DNA from 4 places in the Exiguobacterium sp. UBA1053 genome. Region 1 is predicted to be linked to each of the others. Evidence: riboswitches for the same ligand, from Rfam matches in the RefSeq annotation. Region 1 holds a riboswitch; each other region holds the start of a gene.
The links. A riboswitch is a leader RNA that binds a small molecule or an ion and turns the genes downstream of it on or off. The one in region 1 is predicted to bind S-adenosylmethionine.
Positions count from the first base shown of each region.

Region 2: it holds a riboswitch for S-adenosylmethionine, as region 1 does, so the genes downstream of both, B3G15_RS05345 (2,3-diketo-5-methylthiopentyl-1-phosphate enolase) here and B3G15_RS13045 (alpha/beta hydrolase) in region 1, are expected to answer to the same signal.
Region 3: it holds a riboswitch for S-adenosylmethionine, as region 1 does, so the genes downstream of both, B3G15_RS00055 (amino acid permease) here and B3G15_RS13045 (alpha/beta hydrolase) in region 1, are expected to answer to the same signal.
Region 4: it holds a riboswitch for S-adenosylmethionine, as region 1 does, so the genes downstream of both, B3G15_RS12135 (methionine ABC transporter ATP-binding protein) here and B3G15_RS13045 (alpha/beta hydrolase) in region 1, are expected to answer to the same signal.

Region 1 is NZ_DCDO01000013.1:1,069,483-1,072,680, reverse strand. It holds gene B3G15_RS13055 (DedA family protein) at 1-275, opposite strand, end outside; gene B3G15_RS13050 (thymidine kinase) at 459-1,073, shown strand; gene B3G15_RS13045 (alpha/beta hydrolase) at 1,147-1,905, opposite strand; SAM riboswitch class I at 1,973-2,074, opposite strand; SAM riboswitch class I at 2,324-2,427, shown strand; gene B3G15_RS13040 (methionine ABC transporter ATP-binding protein) at 2,514-3,198, shown strand, end outside.
Region 2 is NZ_DCDO01000006.1:16,888-20,085, forward strand. It holds gene mtnK (S-methyl-5-thioribose kinase) at 1-464, opposite strand, end outside; SAM riboswitch class I at 543-646, opposite strand; SAM riboswitch class I at 852-953, shown strand; gene B3G15_RS05345 (2,3-diketo-5-methylthiopentyl-1-phosphate enolase) at 1,024-2,214, shown strand; gene B3G15_RS05350 (2-hydroxy-3-keto-5-methylthiopentenyl-1-phosphate phosphatase) at 2,211-2,870, shown strand; gene B3G15_RS05355 (methylthioribulose 1-phosphate dehydratase) at 2,867-3,198, shown strand, end outside.
Region 3 is NZ_DCDO01000001.1:9,223-12,420, forward strand. It holds gene mmuM (homocysteine S-methyltransferase) at 1-213, opposite strand, end outside; gene B3G15_RS00055 (amino acid permease) at 188-1,591, opposite strand; SAM riboswitch class I at 1,669-1,770, opposite strand; gene B3G15_RS00060 (polysaccharide pyruvyl transferase family protein) at 1,879-3,198, opposite strand, start outside.
Region 4 is NZ_DCDO01000013.1:870,286-873,483, reverse strand. It holds gene B3G15_RS12140 (methionine ABC transporter permease) at 1-283, opposite strand, end outside; gene B3G15_RS12135 (methionine ABC transporter ATP-binding protein) at 273-1,286, opposite strand; SAM riboswitch class I at 1,371-1,476, opposite strand; gene B3G15_RS12130 (aminotransferase class I/II-fold pyridoxal phosphate-dependent enzyme) at 1,539-2,726, opposite strand; gene B3G15_RS12125 (alpha-glucosidase) at 2,875-3,198, shown strand, end outside.

The DNA.
Region 1 (3,198 bases):
ATACGCATTTTCGGCCCGACGCGGTGTAATAGCGGCATACCGAGTTTTAATCCGAGTAAATAGCTGATCGTCATCCCGATACAACTGCCGGCGTAAGCGGCGAGGATCGTACCGACGAGTGGTAGATTGCCTTGATGCATCCAAAAACCGGACAGGACGAGCAGGGTCTCATCAGGAACCGGCAATCCCACGATACCACCTGCGAGAAGGACGGAGAGACCAAGGGCACCATATTGGTGCAGGATGTCATGTAAGAGATGATGAATCGGGGACACCTTCTTTCGTGAAAGTCTTCTTCTTCAGTGTACAGGAAATAGGGGACGGTTGGAATGAAAGGACAAAAATTCTAGGTAAAGAAAAAATGAATTTTGATTTCCGGAAGTCAACCCTTTTTCTCGATACCGTTTCGGGCTATACTCGTTAAAGTGACTATTTTTAGAGGACGGTGTCGGACGATGATGCATGTAATAAATCAGTACGGCTGGATCGAAGTAATTTGTGGCAGTATGTTTTCCGGGAAATCGGAAGAGTTGATTCGTCGTGTCAGACGGGCGCAGTACGGCAAACTGCCCGTTCAAGTATTCAAGCCGGCAATCGACGACCGGTACCATGAAGAGCATGTCGTCTCTCATATCGGCAACTCCGTCGTGGCGATTCCGATGGCGACGAGTCGCGATCTCTACGCAGCAGTAGCAGAGGAAACACAAATCGTCGGAATCGATGAAGTTCAATTCTTTGATGATGAGATCGTACAAGTCATCGAAGCACTTGCACAAGACGGAAAACGCGTCATTTGTGCAGGCCTTGATCAAGATTTCCGGGCAGAGCCATTCGGCAAGATGCCGGAATTACTGGCGCGCGCAGAATTCGTGACGAAGCTGCAAGCCATCTGTCTTTCGTGTGGTGATCCGGCTTCCCGGACACAACGGTTGATTGATGGAAAACCAGCGAACTACGATGATCCGATCATCCTAGTGGGCGCTTCAGAATCGTATGAGCCACGGTGCCGCCATTGCCATGAGGTGCCTGGAAAGCCGAAGCCGCTCCAATCGGTGCAGCACCAAGAAAATTAAAAAAGACGTACCGATCGCGGTCGTCCTTTGATGTAACAGCTATTCGCTTTTAAGTGAATAGCTGTTTTTTTTATTATCCCGTTTCCTGTGAGAACCGGCTTGAGCGTTCGATAAAGCGGATCGTCTCACGAACGATCAAATCCTGATCATGATCGAGGGTCGCGACGTGGTACGAGTTCAGTAAACAGTAGCTTCGTTTATCATTCGTTCCGATGTGCTGATGCAGATAATCCGAGCTCGACGGCGGGACGACGTGATCGGTCGCCGAGTAGAGAATTAATGTCGGCAGAAGGATTGATCCTAAGCGTCCTTTCGTTTCATCCATCAGACGGACGAGTTCGAACGCACAACGACTTGGAACGAGGTCATAGATGATTTCGAAAGCAGACCGTTTGATGTCCGGTGCCCCTTCCGGTAAGTACTGTGGACCGTCCTCGAACGAAAGTGCTTCATAGGATGGAACGGAAAGTGCGGCATTGATCGTAATGATGCCGGCAAACGGAATGCCGTCAGCAGCGAGTGACAGTGCAAGCGTCGCACCCATCGATTGACCGATGACGAAGACTTGATCGCATGTTTCTTGTAAACGTTCATAGCCGTCTTGCAGGCTTTGCTTCCAACATCGAGCAGTCGATTGTTCAAACTCGCGGACGTTCGTTCCATGTCCGCGTAAGCGCGGGGCATAGACGGTAAAACCTTCAGCAGCGAATGCCTCACCGACGTCGCGGACACTTTGCGGAGTGGCATTAAAACCATGACAGATTAGAATACCGATCGGTCCACCTTGAAAATAAAACGCTTCAGCACCAGTCAATACAGGATAGTTCATCATTACTATTTTTCCTCCATTCATGAAAAAAACTCGTCGACGTCACTGCTTGGACGCCCACGAGTTTTTCACCGTATCATCCAAAGCCGCGCTTTGCTGGTCGGAGCACCTTACAGATTGCAGGTTGCCGTGAAGTCATAGAGCCAGGTCTCTCGTTCACTCTTGATAAATATCATATTGGAATTGTCGGATTAATCATTGAAACGATGGTAGCACGACCGAAAATGCCTTGTCAAATCGTTCTAGACGAATCGTGATTTATTCTTTCAGCTAACTCATAACTTATGACTCAATCGATATGCGCCAAATGGATTATTTTTGCAAAGTTGGTTGACTTTTAAAGGTTCGACCCGTAATGTAAAAATTAGTTTTACGACATAAGCAACAACGCAACAACACACATACGAATTTCATACCGCAATACTTATCCAGAGAGGTGGAGGGACTGGCCCTACGAAACCTCGGCAACAGACTCATTATGAGCACTGTGCCAATTCCATCAGACAGATGTCTGAGAGATGAGTGGAGTGGATTCTGCCACTGTGCGGATCCAGGTCTCTTCTTGTTTCTCAAGAAGGGACCTTTTTTGTTGAATGAAGGGGGAAAACGGAATGATTGCATTTCATCAAGTCAAAAAAACGTACGTCACGAAAGATCAGACGATTGCAGCGCTCGACGGTGTCGACCTGACGATCGAAAAAGGTAAAATCTTTGGGGTCATCGGTTTTAGCGGTGCCGGAAAAAGTTCACTGCTCCGCTGTGTCAACCTGTTAGAACGACCGACGTCAGGAACGGTGACGGTCGATGGGGAAGATTTAACGCAACTGTCTCCGAAAAAATTACGCCAAGCAAAACAACGGATTGGAATGATCTTTCAGCACTTCAATCTGTTGAATGCGAACACGGTCTTTACGAATGTCGCAAAGCCACTCGTTCTCGCAGGCGTCAAGAAAGACGAGATTCGCCGCCGAGTGACAGAATTGCTCGATTTCGTCGATCTCGCGGACAAGGCGGATCATTATCCGGATCAATTGTCCGGTGGACAGAAACAGCGTGTTGGTATCGCCCGGGCACTCGCGACGCAACCTTCCGTCCTCTTATGTGACGAAGCGACATCAGCACTTGATCCCCAGACGACGCATCATATTCTCCAGTTATTAAAACGCATCAATGCCGAGTACGGGATTACGATTCTCTTGATCACCCACGAGATGGGCGTCATCCGGGAGATTTGCGACCGCGTCGCCGTTATCGAAGCTGGGAAGCTAATCGAATCGGGAACGGTCTTTGATGTCT
Region 2 (3,198 bases), on a different contig from region 1:
ACACGTTTCTTTTCAACCGGACCAAGTGCAAAGTCCGATGTATGGAATAACGTCCGAGCGAGATAAGAACCGATATGTTCCGCAAGCAACGGATACTGTTCACCTGCGAGTAAACCGCTTCGAACGATCGTCAGATGTGAAAGATCTTCCATGACCGTATACGCCTCTTCATGACTAGCATGAAAAACACGCGGCACGAACGGTACGGCATGCCGTGCGAATTCACGGAGTGCGGATTGCTCGATCCACGCTCGTTCGAGCGATAACGGCCAGCTCTCCCCGACGACCTTCGCGTACGGGAGTGCTTGTTTTAAAATCAAGCGATGTTCGCCTTCTCGAATCCGAAAGACGAGGTTGAGGTTCCCGTCGCCAATCTCTTCTGCTTCGACAGTTCCGTCGCCGATCAGTCCTAATGTCCGAACACGATCAATCGCGTCCTGTTCTGTGAATGCTTTATATGTCATCTCAGTTTCCCCCTATGTGATACACGAAAAAGCGCCTCTTTTCGTCATCGAAAAGAGGCGCAGAAAAGTCACTGCGTCCTCTTATCTCTCAGACGAAACGTCTGTTGGATGTAGCACCGTGCCTAGTGGTCGGTTGCTGCGGCGTCATCGGGCCAATTCCCTCTGCCAACTCGCGATAAGAGTCGTATGTAGTTGTCGTGTGTGATATTGATTTGAATCTTACGCAATCGACTTCCTCGCTGTCAAATCGAAATCAAGCAGAAACGGATATCATTTTTATGCCATCTATAGAAAGAGTATTTTCAAAAAAATAAATTTTCTAAAAATAGTTTGACAAGTAGCGATTCTCATGTAAAAATTGCAATTAGATTTCACAATTTCATCCAATTCTTATCAAGAGCAGACGGAGGGACAAGCCCTACGATGTCGCAGCAACCGACCTTTTGGCACGGTGCTAATTCTTGCAGCTACTAAGCTGACAGATAAGAGTCCACGTTCGAATCATTCATGGTCTCTTGTCGCTGACGAGAGACCATTTTTTTGTTGAAGGAGGAAAGACATGGCTTATATCACTGCTACTTATCAATTGACTGCCCGTGATCGACTCGAGCAGCGCGCTGAACAACTCGCGCTTGGTCTGACAGTCGGTTCTTGGACGGAACTGAATCATCTCGAACAACAACAACTCGCCTCGTTCAAAGGGGAAGTCGTACATACCGAAGAGCGCGATGGCAAAGGATATATCACAATTCGTTATCCGGAACATAACGTGTCGCGCGACTTTTCTGCGATTCTGACGACCGTCTTCGGGAAACTCTCACTCGACGGTGAAATCAAATTAACGGAATTGCTACTACCCGATACATTTACGTCGGACTTTCCAGGTGCGAAATTCGGGATTGAAGGGGTCCGTTCCTTGATTGGTGTCGAAGATCGCCCATTGTTAATGAGCATCTTCAAAGGAGTCATCGGACGCGATTTATCGTTTCTTCGTGATCAACTCGAAGGACAACTCGCTGGTGGGATTGATCTCGTCAAAGACGATGAGATCCTATACGACAATCCGTTAACACCGACGATTGACCGGGCACGAATCGGACGTGAGGTCATCGATGCTCACTTCCACCGGACTGGTAAACGTGCGTTATATGCGATCACACTCAGCGGTCCCGTCTTTACGCTCAAGGATCAAGCCAAACGATTGATTGACGCTGGAGCGACTGCTTTCTTGCTGAATACCTTCACATACGGACTCGACGTCTTACGCGAACTGGCGAGTGATCCGGAAATCAACGTTCCGATCTTCAATCATCCAGCATATAGCGGTGCGTTGATTGCTAGCCCGAATCACGGAGTCGCGGCCCCTGTCTTACTCGGCACATTACCGCGTGCTGCTGGGGCAGACTTGACGCTATTCCCGTCTCCTTACGGCAATGTCGCTTTGCCAAAGGATGTCGCCCGTGGCATCGCAGTCGAAGCGACTCGTCTCGGTCAGACGAAATCGATCTTCCCGGTTCCTTCAGCCGGTATTCATCCTGGACTCGTCGCTCAACTCGTACGGGACTTCGGGATCGATTCCGTCATCAACGCCGGTGGCGGCGTACATGGTCATCCGCAAGGTGCTGCGGCTGGTGTCATTGCTTTCCGTCAGGCACTCGAGGCGGCACTCGCAAATGAATCCCTATCGACGGCAGCATCGCGTCATGAAGAATTACGAATCGCCCTCGACGCTTGGGGGATCAAGTCATGACCGTACGGATTCTCTGTGACTTCGACGGGACAGTGACGACGCAAGATAATATCATCGCACTCATGCAGGCATTTGCGCCAGCGAGTGACTTCGAACCGTTAAAACGCGGCGTACTCGACCGGACGTTATCGATTCAGAGTGGTGTCGGGCAAATGTTCGCACTTCTGCCGTCTGACGGGAAAACAGCCTATCTTGATTTTTTGTTGGAGCGTGCGGTTATTCGCGACGGATTTTCGGAGTTACTGCAGTACAGTCGTCGTCAAGGCATCGATTTTTCGATCGTCAGCGGTGGAATGGACTTTTTCGTCGAACCGATCTTAGCGCCATTCCTTGAACAAGAACAGATTTACTGTAACGTCGCCGATTTCAGTGGTCCATTCGTCCATATCGATTGGCCAAACGCCTGCGATGCCCATTGTACGAACGGGTGCGGCTGTTGTAAAACGTCCGTTGCCCGGACACTACGTAAAGACGGTGACGTCATCATCGTCATCGGTGACTCGGTGACGGACTTCGAACTCGCGAAACAAGCGGATCGTGTCTATGCCCGTGATTATCTGATCACGTTGTGTGAAGAGAACGATATCGCCTATACACCGTTTGAGACGTTCCACGATATCGTTCATGATTTAACACGAGCGGAGGTGACAACATGACATTCATGCGACGGTATGAAGAGCTACGCGCCATCAAACAAGAGCTTGCGGCGCGCGATTGGTTCCCTGGTACGAGTGGCAATCTCGCCATCCGGACGTCCGGTGTCCCGGTTGAATTCCTTGTGACGGCAAGCGGAAAAGATAAACGGCAGACGACTCCTGACGACTTCGTTCATGTCGATGCGACCGGTCAATTGATTGGTGAGCAATCCGGGCGTCCTTCCGCTGAGACATTGCTCCATGTCGAAGTGTTCAATCGAACGGACGCCGGTTGTTCCCTGCATGTCCATACGATTGCGAACAATGTGATTTCGGAACTCTATGGCGA
Region 3 (3,198 bases), on a different contig from region 1:
GCTTGAAGTGATGGCAACATCGGCACCTACTTCAAAGTAGTCACGATGGACGTGTTCGATTTGTTCCGGTGCTTCGATTAAGAGACGTGCTGACCAAAGCGGGTCGTTCAGGTCGAATCCCTTCTGTTCAAGTTCGGTTGCAAGGGCACCATCTAAAATGAGAAAGGGAACTTCCTGTAATCGTTGATCAACTGGATTTTTGATTCGGGACATCTTCAACACTCCGTTTCTGAGAAGAATTCGTGAACGCATGTACGACATAACAGATCACGATGAATGGAATACCACAGTACAAGGCTATTCGTTGTGTCGGATCAAATCCGATACCAATCAGGGAAATCAAACAAACGACGAAAGCGGCGATCGGCACGAATGGAAAGAGTGGTGTGCGATAGACCAATTCGTCGACCGTATGCCCTTCGCGGAGAAATTGTTTCCGGAAGCGATACTGAGCAATGCTGATACTCATCCAGACGACGACAACAGCGAGACCGGAAATCGAGACGAGCGCGATATAGACACTTCCTGCTGCATAGATGCTAGACAGCAAGGCAAGTCCTCCGCCAAGCATGCTGAACAATACAGCTCGAAGTGGAACCCCACTTGGCGTCACCTGGGCGAAAAAGCGTGGAATCATGCGTTCGTGCGCAAGCGACCAGAGCATCCGAGAGGCGGCGTAAAGTCCAGAGTTCGCTGCCGACAAGATCGCTGTCAAAATGACGAAGTTCATCACGTCTGCTGCGTAGGGAATTCCGATTCGTTCAAACACAGCGACGAACGGACTTTCGAGTACACCTTTCCCATCCGTTGGTAATAAGACGGCTAACACGATGATCGTACCGACGAAGAAGAGGACGAGTCGCAAGATTGTCGTCCGGATCGCAAGCGGAATCGTCCGTTTCGGATCGACTGCTTCACCCGCTGCTACGCCGATCAGTTCCGTTCCCGAGTAAGCAAAGTTCACGGCAAGCATCGTCATGAAGATGACGAAAGCTCCATTTGGAAACAATCCGCCTTCGGTTAACGAAGAAAAGAATGGGGCCGGGCTACCATCTTGCAGTGGAATGAAGCCGACGATCGCTCCCGCACCAAGTAAAATGAAAGCAATGATCGTCACGACCTTGATGGCGGAAAACCAAAACTCGACTTCAGCGAACACGCGAACTTTCAAGACGTTAATACCAAGGATCATCGCAGCGAATAAGGCGCTGAACACCCAAACGGGAATCGATGGGAACCAACGTTGCATCAAAATACCCGCTGCCGTGAATTCTGAACCAAGGGCGACCGTCCAAGTCAGCCAGTAGAGCCAGGCCACTGTATAACCGGTGCCGGGTCCAATGTACTTCGTTGCGTACTTATGAAATGATCCGGTTTCCGGCATGTGCACGGCGAGTTCACCGAGACTTAACATGACTAAGTAAACGACGACGGCCCCAATCAAATACGATAAAATCGTTCCGACGCGTCCTGCTTGTTCCAACGTATAACCTGTACTTAAAAATAATCCTGTTCCAATAACACCACCTAACGACAGCATGATCAGATGACGTGATTCCATCTTGCGTCGAAACGCTCCGCTCGTTTTCATGAATCCATTTCCTCCTCGTTCCACCTATTCCAAACAAAAAACGCATCCTCACGGATGCGTCGGTCGACAATTCGGAAATCTTATCGATCGGGTGCAGCACCCGCAGGAATTAGCACAGTATCTTTCGACCTGTTGCTGAGGTTTCATAGGGCCAGTCCCTCCACCTCTCTGGATAAGTATGTAATTGTTCCTAACCCTATCAAGTCTTTTTCAAATTGTCAACACAATTCAGAATACTCCTATCAAAAAAACATTCCGCATCGTATCGATCCGGAATGTTTGGAGGTTTATTTTTTGGCGAATAAATCCGCTGTTTTCAAGGCTGCACGAACCGCTTTCCGATTCAATGTTCCTTGCTGGTGCTTCATTTTCTTCGTTTGGGCAGCCAATTGCGCTTTGAGCGCCGCAATCTCTTGATCCTTTTGAGCCGTTCCTGTTTGTTTCTGTAATGCTTTGATTTTCTTATCTTTTTCAGCTAATTGTGCTTTTGTTTGTTTTTGCGCATCCGCAATCTTCTTCTCTTGTTCCGGGAAGAACCGTTCAAAACGAGCGACTGCTTCCTCAAGACTTACGCCAGAGATCGGTTGTACTGGTGGGAGCAACTCGGTTTGCGCCATTTGACGGTCAAACGGTACATTCTCAGGATAGTTCGTCTCTTGGTAGATATGCTCAAGATTGTTCACGTTCAAGAAGTCAACGAAGTTGTCGAAGTTACGCGCTTGAACACGTGCCGGACTTTGGAAGTCAGCGCTTGCTACGACGTCGGATAATTGTGTATCCGCTGTGATGTCGTTCGCCCAAATGTGCGTCAACTGATGGTAATCCGTCAATTCGCGCATCCGTGCATCTTTTGGAATGAGGATACTCGGCGTACCTGCAAGCGTTGCTGTGATGTTTCCGTGCAAGCGCGCACCAAAACTAAGGTCTGCTTGTCCGATGAAATCGAACCATGTCTGTGCGTTCAAGAAGAAACGAACCCGATCATTCATGTAAGCAGGATCTGACATCTTCACCGGATAGTTCGTCACTGAAAGATCTGCGATCGGGTGCGTCCCTGTATACGTCAACTTCAGTTCCTTCATCCACTGGGGAATGAAGTAATGATTCGGATACTCTTCCATCCCACGTGTAATGAAATCGAGGACATTTTGTGGAGCTAAACGTGACGAGTTGACCGTAATCATCGACTCAGGTGTGATGTTCGTTTCACGGATGTGCAAATCACGACCGAACGCGTACATCGAAGGACATCCGATGACGCGATGATCGATCCCTTCGCGGAAACCAAGACGTGTTAAGTATTTCGACGTGATCTCCCCGCGAAGACCCAGCATGCTCGAGCGCTCGAGAACGGCACTGACGAACGCTTTGACATCTTCATCGAATGGGAATCCACCATCTAAGTCTGGTTCAAACGGTGCACGTAACCCTACACCGATGACGACGACTGGAATTTTTAATTTTTTGATGAGACGTGTATATTTCCGTAACGTCGGTACGAATTCTTTTCGGAATGCATCCGCTAACGGAATGACATAAAGATCAAAGTTGGCATTGATTTCGTCTGCCCGTTCTTCGTCGTAATAGTAATAGTCAGGTGTAATCGT
Region 4 (3,198 bases), 200 kb from region 1:
CCGTCGGACCAATCGTATTGTCGAGTAAGAACTTCGTTAACGGAATGAGGGCAACCAGCAAGATGATGAACGGTAGCGACCGGACGATGTTGACGACGAAGTCAAGGACACGGCGGACGGCAAGGTTTTGAAAAAATAATCCCCGGTCGGTGACGAACAAGAGAATCCCGAGCGGAATCCCGACGACCAGTGCAAAGGCAAGTGAAATTCCTACCATCCACGCCGTCTCGCCGAGTGCCTTCAAGAGCTCAGGTAACATCGTTTGAATACGATCAAGCCACATCCTGAATCACCTCGAGTGCATGAAGTTCCGTCGCGAGCCAGTCGAGGGCAGGAGCGATTTGGTCGGATGATCCCGTCAAGCTGACAATCAGGACACCGAAGGCGACGTCTTGAATGTAGTCGACCTTGCCGTGCAAGATGCTGACTGAGATATCGTAACGGCGGATTGCTTCTGATAACGTACTCTCACCGGTCTTCTCGCCCGTGAACTGCAAGCGGATGATCTTGCCTGGAGTTGCCTGTAAGATGCGTTCCGGCAATTCGATTTGTAATGCCGTATCGACGTAATGTTGCGTCACTGGATGCTTGGCTTGACTAAACAGGTCATAGGTTGAGGCGACTTCAACGACTTCACCTTGCGACATGACCGCGACGCGATGGCAAATCTGTTTGACGACATCAATCTCATGCGTGATGAGGACGATCGTCAGTCCGAGTCGTTCATTCAAATCCTTCAGCAGTTCAAGGATCTGTAGTGTCGTAACGGGGTCAAGAGCTGATGTCGCTTCGTCACATAACAAGACGGTCGGATCGTTCGCGAGTGCCCGGGCAATCCCGACGCGCTGTTTCTGCCCACCGCTTAATTGGCTCGGGAAGTTCGTCTCAAATCCTTCAAGTCCGACGAGCGAGACGAGTTCGCGAATTCGCTCCGGGAAATCTGCTCGTTTGACTCCAGCAGCCTTGAGCGCAAAAGCGATGTTATCCGCGACGTTGCGCGACTGGATCAATTGGAAATGCTGAAAGATCATTCCTGTCCGCAAGCGAAGTTGACGCAAATCTGCTTTTGACATCCCGCCGAGCGAGACACCGTCGACCTTGACGGTTCCTTGTGTCGGATGCTCAAGCCCGTTGATCAGGCGAAGCAATGTACTCTTACCGGCACCGGACTCACCGATGATTCCGAAGATTTCTCCTTTTTGGATCGTCAAATCGACATCCCGTAATGCGAAAATCGGGGTCCGGTCTCGAACGAACCGTTTTGTAATGTGTTTGAATTCAATCATCCGCTCATCTCCTCATACAAAAAAAGTCGCTTTTTCCTAGTAGCAGAGCAACCAGAAAAAAGCGACGAAAGTGTAAGATTTCGTAACTTATCTCTCAGAATGAAGATCATTCTGTAGGATGTGGCACCGTTCCTTACAGGTGGTTGCCGGACGTCGTTGGGCCTAATCCCTCGGTCGCTCTCGATAAGTAGTTATGCTGTTGGGATTTACTTTAACGGAAATGATTCCCATCTGTCAAATGTTTTTTCAGAATTATTCCGCAACAGGTGTCCGGAACAGGTTGAGCGTTCCGATTCGATCGACGGCTTCTTCTAGACGTTCGACGTCAGCAATCAAGCTAATCCGGACGTAGCCTTCACCGTATTCGCCGAAGAATGATCCCGGGGTCACGGCGACATGTGCTTCGTCAAGCAGGTGATCGGTGAAGCTTTGGGACGTGTAACCTTCTGGAACAGGAAGCCAGACGAAGAAGGAACCGCCCGGTCGTGGTCCACTCCAACCAATCGCATCGAGTTTCGCGAACAACGCATCGCGTCGCGTTTCATACAAGTTACTTAACTCGCGGACGCACGTTTGGTCACTCGTGAGGGCGACGGTCGCAGCATGTTGAATCGGTGTGAAGGCACTGACGTAGAGATGTTCTTGGTACGTCTCGATGCTTGAGATGACGGACGGATTACCAATCGCAAAGGCGATCCGGAAGCCGGACATGTTGAAGCGTTTTGAGAGTGAGAATAGCTCGATCCCGACGTCTTTTGCCCCTTCCGTCTGCAGGAAGCTTCGCGTCGGACCATCGAAACTGATGCCGCCGTATGCTAAGTCATGGACGACACAGATATCATGGGCATCGGCGAAAGCGACTGTCTGTTCGAAGGCTTCTGCCGTCGCGGTCGCACCCGTCGGATTACTCGGGTAGTTGAGGAACAACATCCGGGCACGCTCGACGTCCGTCGTATCAAGTAAGTCGTAATCCGGTAAGAAGTTATTTTTCTCAAGCAACGGAAGCGTGATCGGGAATGCACCAGCAAGTGCTGCGCCAGACAGGTAATCCGGGTATCCTGGATCCGGAACGATGACACCTTCTCCAGGGTTGACGATTGTCTGCGGTAAGGCGACGATACCGGCTTTACTACCGAGGAGAATCGCGACTTCCGTTGCCGGATCGATTGTGACACCGAATTCAGTCGCATAAAAGCGTGCGACGGCTTGCTTTAGAAAATCATGTCCACGAAACGGTGGATATTGAAGGTTCGTTGGCTCGTCGATGGCTTGTTTTAAGGCATCGAGAATATGTACAGGCGTCGTCTGGTCAGGCGTTCCTTGACCAAGTGTGATGACATCGTGTCCGGCAGCTTTTACAGCACCGATTCGGTTCGCGAGTTCAGCGAAGACAGGAGCAGGAAGCCGATCAATGGCGATGGATGGAGCGAAATGTTTCATGGATGAATGCCTCCTTCGTGGTATTGTCGTCAAGGATAACGAATATTCAGTCAAAAGAAAAGAACTTTTTCGAAATTCAAAAAAATTGTCGGATAAACAGGTACAGATAAGTGGAGCGGGAATAAAGAGTAGGGAGAGGAGTGGGAAGATGAAGCGAGCTAACTGGAAAGAGGCAGTCGTCTATCAAGTCTACTGGCGTAGCTTTAAGGATTCGAACGGGGATGGGATTGGTGATTTGCGAGGTGTCATCGATAAGCTTGATTACATCACTTCACTTGGTGTCGATGTCGTGTGGTTGAATCCGTGTTATCGTTCCCCGGACGTCGATAACGGCTATGATATTGCCGATTATTACGAGATCATGGAAAAAGCGGGAACGATGGGAGATCTCCAGGAGTTGATCACGGCCGCTCATGCCCGTGGATTAAAGGTCATTCTCGATTTAGTCGTGAACCATACGAGTGACCAGCAT